2 linked regions of the Pararhizobium capsulatum DSM 1112 genome follow. Each later gene encodes a partner of the first gene's protein in a complex. Links are inferred from orthologs where the notes say so. Each region holds a gene or a part of one and is shown on either strand. Other genes may lie near its edges.

Evidence for each region. The genes of interacting proteins can lie anywhere in the genome.
Region 2: the proteins of trxA (region 1) and QO002_RS11805 are in contact, whole or in part, in an NMR structure (PDB 2IPA), measured with the Bacillus subtilis proteins. The link is inferred for Pararhizobium capsulatum DSM 1112 from one-to-one orthologs.

Annotation. Positions count from the first base shown.
Region 1 is NZ_JAUSVF010000001.1:407,945-410,886, forward strand. The notes cover bases 1-2,873. They hold trxA (thioredoxin), read right to left. Parts: upstream 1,663-2,873; coding sequence 1,339-1,662; downstream 1-1,338. Other genes in these bases: QO002_RS01865 (bifunctional folylpolyglutamate synthase/dihydrofolate synthase), read left to right, coding at 1-1,266; addA (double-strand break repair helicase AddA), read right to left, coding at 1,752-2,873. In the rest of the region: more of addA, read right to left, coding at 2,874-2,942. UniProt on the Bacillus subtilis protein: Participates in various redox reactions through the reversible oxidation of its active center dithiol to a disulfide and catalyzes dithiol-disulfide exchange reactions.
Region 2 is NZ_JAUSVF010000001.1:2,407,605-2,410,634, reverse strand. The notes cover bases 70-3,030. They hold QO002_RS11805 (arsenate reductase ArsC), read right to left. Parts: upstream 1,825-3,030; coding sequence 1,315-1,824; downstream 70-1,314. Other genes in these bases: QO002_RS11790 (hypothetical protein), read left to right, coding at 2,446-3,030; QO002_RS11795 (transposase), read right to left, coding at 2,254-2,433; QO002_RS11800 (ArsR/SmtB family transcription factor), read right to left, coding at 1,845-2,204; QO002_RS11810 (aquaporin), read right to left, coding at 611-1,309; arsC (arsenate reductase (glutaredoxin)), read right to left, coding at 183-614. Also shown: more of arsH, read right to left, coding at 1-69. UniProt on the Bacillus subtilis protein: Catalyzes the reduction of arsenate [As(V)] to arsenite [As(III)]. In vitro, can dephosphorylate para-nitrophenyl phosphate (pNPP).

The DNA of each region.
Region 1 (2,942 bases):
TCCCTCGACCGCATCACCCGGCTTCTCGACAGGCTGGGAAATCCACAGGATCGCCTGCCGCCGGTCGTCCATGTGGCAGGCACCAACGGCAAGGGTTCCGTGACCGCCTTTTCGCGAGCGATTCTGGAAGCCGCGGGTCTCAGCGTCCACGTCCATACCTCGCCGCATCTTGTCAACTGGCATGAACGCTACCGGCTGGGCCGCAAGGGCGGGCGCGGCGAGCTGGTGTCCGATCCGGTTCTGGCCGACGCCATCCGCCGCGTTGCGGACGCCAATGCCGGCGAGAAGATCACCGTCTTCGAAATCCTCACAGCCGTCACCTTCGTCCTGTTCTCAGAGCACCCGGCCGACGTCGTGATCATCGAGGTCGGGCTTGGTGGCCGTTTCGATGCAACCAATGTCATTTCCTCGCCCGCCGTTTCCGTCATCATGCCCATTTCACTGGATCATCAGGCCTATCTCGGTGATCGGGTTGAGCTGATTGCGGCGGAAAAGGCGGGTATCATGAAACGCGGCCGGCCGGTGGTGATCGGCCATCAGGAAGAGGACGGTGCGCGCAGCGTGCTTGTCTCCATCGCTGAGCGGCTGGGCTGCCCGCTTTCCGTCTACGGCCAGGATTTCATGGCGCATGAAGAATATGGCCGGCTGATCTACCAGGACGAGGATGGTCTTGCTGACCTTCCGCTGCCGCGCCTGCCGGGCCGCCATCAATATGCCAATTCCGCGGCCGCGATCCGCGCCGTCAAGGCTGCCGGCTTTTCGCCAACGGATATGGAAATCGAAAAAGGCCTGACATCAGTCGAGTGGCCCGGCCGCCTGCAAAGGCTGACAGACGGGCGGCTTGCTGCAATTGCTCCGAAAGGCGCTGAAATCTGGGTCGATGGCGGACACAATCCAGGCGCAGGACAGGTCATTGCCGAAACCATGGCCAATCTGGAGGATCGCGATCCGCGTCCGCTGTTCCTGATCATCGGCATGATCAACACGAAGGATCCCGTCGGCTATTTCAACGCGTTCAAGGGCTTGGCGGAACATGTTTTCACGGTGCCGATCCGTGGTTCCGATGCGGGCATCGACGCGGTTGCACTTGCGGATGACGCGGCCTCAGCCGGCTTCAAGACCTCGCCCGCATCATCAGTCTCCGAAGCGTTGACTGAAATCGGCGATATCTTCGCTACTGGACAACAGGTGCCGCGCATCCTGATCGGTGGATCGCTTTATCTGGTAGGCGATGTGCTTGCGGACAACGGCACCGTTCCAGCCTGAAGATTCTGAGCTACAGATACGAAAAAAGCCCGGTTTCCCAGGCTTTTCGTGAGATGACGAGACGAAATGGTCTCAGACGGTAGCGTTCGAAATCCACGAGGACAAAGCCGTCTTCGGTGCGGCGCCAACCTTGATGTCGGCGACTTCGCCGGCCTTGAACATGGCGAGCGTCGGGATCGAGCGCACGCCATACTGGGCGGCGAGTTCCGGGTTCTCGTCGATGTTGAGCTTGACGACCTTTACCTTGCCGGCGAGTTCGTTGGAGATTTCTTCCAGGCTCGGCGCGATCATCTTGCACGGGCCGCACCACTCGGCCCAGAAATCGACGATCACCGGCTCGGCGGCGTTCAGCACTTCATCCTGGAAATTCGAGGTGTCGACTTTTACGGTAGCCATAGGCTGCTCCTTGAGTTTCGATTCTGGCGTTCTTTGAACGGTTGTTCCTGATGTGATGACTGAACGCCCGGTTTTCAATATTTTCTATCTCACTTTGTCGCGAGCTCGACAAGACACCGGTCAAGCATTGCTTCGCTGAGCGTGATGCATACCGGCCCTTCCGTGAAGATCAGAACGCATTCGAAGCGGTGGTTCGGATAAAGCGGCTGCAGGATCGCCCGGTAGATTGCGAGCTGCGCGCGGTAGACGAAGGGCACGTCTTCGGCCGAATTGGGAATCTCCCTGTTCGTCTTGAAGTCGGCGATAACAACAGTGTCGTCGGAAACGGCAAGCCGATCGATGCGCCCTGAGACGGCATGCTCCCGTTTGCCGAGCGTCAGGGTCCCCATGATCGAGACTTCCGCCCGGCTTCCCTGCGAAAACAGCAGCTCCAGGCCGGCATCGTCGATGACGCGCAGCACCGACTGCGTCAATTTCTGCCGTTCATTCTCCGGCCAATCGGGTACCGACCTTTCGAGATACCGGTTTGCGGCAATCTCCCGCTCGTGCTGAGCCATCGCTGGCAGCATCTGCAGGAAACGGTGCAGGATCGCACCGCGCAACAATGAGGTTTGCGGCAAGGTTTTCGGAGAAAACAGCGCCGATCCGTTCGAAGGTACAGCGTCCTCCTCGATCGTCGCGCCGGCGCCTGAGGGGCTGAGAGGACGTGGCAGCCGGCGTTGAGGCGGCAAGGGCTTGGAAAGGGCAGGGGGAGGGCCCGAGGGGATATGTCGTTCGACGTCCGCCTGCGGGAGTTGGGTTGCAAGGGGCTGCGCCGTCTTCGAAACTTGCCAGCGGTAGCCTGACCACTCCTGCTCGCCAGTCTGGTAAATCTGCGGCGTGCTTCGCCCTTTGTGGTCGGCCGACAGGCTCGCGCTCACCATCGCGTGCCAGCTGTCGGGGTTGGCGCGTTTGCCCTGATAACCGCAGATCACCAGCCTGTCAGCGGCGCGGGTCATGCCCACGTAAAGAAGCCGGCGATATTCCTCCTCGGCAGCCTGCTTCAACCGTTCCGTATCCGCGTCGATCAGGCTGTTGGAGACGGTTCCCGGCGCACGCCAGACCGGAACGTTCGACGTGCCATGGCTTTCGACGACCGGGCGGATGGTGCGCAGGCCGGATATGTGCTGGGTATTGAAGGCTTTACCGCCGCCATCGACAAGAAACACGACGGGCGCCTCCAGCCCCTTGGCGGCGTGCACGGTCATGATCCGCACCTCGTTGCGATCCTTGTCCTGCTC
Region 2 (3,030 bases), 2.0 Mb from region 1 along the record:
ACCGGACCTCGGCCCCGAAACGTTCGAGAAGCCGTCCCGCTTCCTGCGCAAGGAGACGGCTGTAAGAAACCTGCCGTAGCGAGCCGTGGAGTATCAGGATGCGAGGCGGATGGGTGGAGAATGCCGGACGCAAAGCTTCGAGATCGAGCGCGCGCAGATGGCGTCCGTCGGCCGCCGGGAGATCAGTCAATGCGCTTGCCCTCCTCGTCAAGAAGACGTTCGCCGTCTTCTTTCGTGAACGGGCCATGGAAGATGTCGTCGGGCAGGATGTCGAGAACGACTTCGGACGGCCGGGACATTCGCGTTCCCATGGGGGTGACCACAAAGGGACGGTTGATCAGTATGGGATGAGCGAGCATCGCGTCGAGAAGCTGGTCGTCGGTCAGCGAAGGGTCGGCGAGGCCGAGTTCGGCGTAAGGCGTGCCCTTTTCGCGGATCGCCTGCCGGACGGTCAGGCCCGCGTCAGCGATCATGGTGACCAGCTTCTCGCGAGTGGGCGGGTGTGAAAGATATTCAATAACGGTCGGCTGGATCCCGCCGTGGCGGATAAGCTCGAGCGTGTTGCGTGACGTCCCGCATGCGGGGTTGTGGTAGATCGTGACTGGAAAGGTCATTCGGCACCTTTGGGATTGATCTGGATTTTGGAAGGGAGAGACTGGTCGGCGAGCAACCATCCGGTCAGCGCGAGCGCCAATAGAGCGCCCACCACCTCCGCTGCGGCAAAGCCCGGCACGTCGATCGGCCGGATGCCCGAGAAGGTGTTCGTCAGCGAGCGGGCTATCGCAACCGCTGGGTTGGCGAACGAGGTCGATGACGTGAACCAATAGGCTGCCGTTATATAGAGGCCGACAAGCCATGGCACGGCATCTCCGCGGAAGCGAACGCCCGCAAGAATCGTGAAGACAAGGCCGAAAGTAGCGACGGCTTCGGCCGTCCATTGCGACATGCCACTCCGGACCGTTTCGGACAATTGGAGGACCGGAAGGTCGAACATGAGATGAGCGATCCATGTTCCAAGGACGCCTCCCCCGATCTGGGCAAAGACGTATCCGATGGAACCCGAAGCAGTGATCTCCCGGCGCAGCGCAAAGACCAGTGTTACGACCGGGTTGAAGTGTGCGCCGGAGAGCGGGCCGAGGATCGTGATGAGAACGACAAGGATCGCGCCGGTCGGAATGGTGTTGCCGAGGAGCGAGATCGCAGTGTCGTCCGAGAGCCTGTCGCCCATTATTCCAGACCCCACGACAGTGGTGACCAGAACAGCGGTGCCCAGCGCCTCGGCGACGAGGCGTCGGCGGATATCGAACATCACCGTCAGCCTGCCTTAGTCGGGTTGCGGCCGATCTCATGGAGGTGTGTCTGGAGCGCAAGCTTATCGATGGAGGACATCGGCAGGTTGACGAAAATCGAGATGCGGTTGTTGAGCATTCGATAGGCATCGTCGAACGCCAGGTGCCGCTCAGTTTCCGTACCCTCCGCCGCCGCCGGATCGGGTAGACCCCAATGGGCAGTCATCGGTTGACCGGGCCAAACAGGACAGGCCTCAGCGGCCGCGCTGTCGCAGACAGTGAAAACGAAATCCATCCGCGGCGCGCCGGGTGCAGCGAATTCGTCCCAGTTCTTCGAGCGGGCGAAGCTCGTGTCGTAGTTCAAGCCCTTCAGAAGCTGGAGCGTAAATGGATGAACCTCTCCTTTGGGATGCGACCCGGCGGAGTAGGCTTTGAACTTGCCGCGGCCCACCCTGTTCAGGATAGCCTCGGCGATGATGGATCGTGCGGAATTGCCCGTGCACAGGAACAGCACGTTGTAGATTTGATCTGTCATCTTGGTTCTCGACGGTTGACTCAGGTTAAGTGGGAAGCCTCCTTGGGAGGGCAGCACGGGGTCAATTCCTTGATCAACGGAGCGCAAAGTTCGGCGTTGCCGCCACAGCAGTCCTGAAGGAGGTAGAGGGTAACTTGACGAAAATGATCGAGATCAGCCCGGTAAATGATGGAGCGGCTTTGGCGCTCTCCCGAAATGAGCCCGGCGGTGGCCAGGATTGAAAGGTGAGCGGACATTGTGTTCTGGGGTACGCCGATCAGACGGGCCAGCTCCCCGGCTGCAACACCCTCGGGTTCCCGCTCCACGAGGAGCCGGAAGGTCTGGAGCCGGGTCGGCTGCGCCAAGGCCGCAAGCGCGGCGATCGTATTAGTCTCATCCATATATCCAGAATAACGGATTTAAACTTGTTGTCAAGATGACTAGTGAGCCTCAAGTCGGCATTGGTCCTGCAGCGCGTGCGATAGCCGAGACATTCGCCCCCGGCAGAAACGTCTCGGCAATCAGCCGCGCCTTCTCGTCATCCGGCCAATCGCGCGGCTTACGTCTCGACCGTACCGGTGTTGCTGTCAAAACCTCAAAGGCACGAGCCTGATTCACACTGTCGCTCATAGGATTCTCCGCATGATTCATGCCGAAAATGAGCCATTTTACGCCCCCCCCCCGCTACGTGGGGTCGCCTGCGCGCTTACGCGTGAATTGGAGGCCATTCCCGAAGACGATATCGAGGACCGCATGGAGCTTCTGGCAAGCAAGGTTCCTGGCCTTCCACTCCTCGCCGATTGCCTTGCCAAAGATCAGCAGCTCAAGGAGAAACAGGAGCTGACTGCGAAGATCCTGGGCCGTCTAGGCCCCGACGAGCCCGGCACCAGCGCCTCAATTCCCTGGCAGTCGTCTCTCGCCTACAAGGACATCTTCGACAATCTTCTCGCCAAATCTCCGGTCTTGACGAGAGCCGACATCGAGGAAGCGAAGAACATCCCCCTTCCCACTGGTGGCAGGGGTTATTTTATCGAGGAGTTGAAAACGAGAAGACGCGATGGCTCGCTGACCGAATGGCATTGGCCCCTCATCATCATTACGGATGACGGCAAGAGGTACTTTCTTGAGGGCGTCTGGAACCTGTACTCGATCGAGACCGCAAACAAGGACGAGCAGCTACTCGCCGATTTGTACGGCGACGTCACTAAAAACTTCAAGAGGATGCCC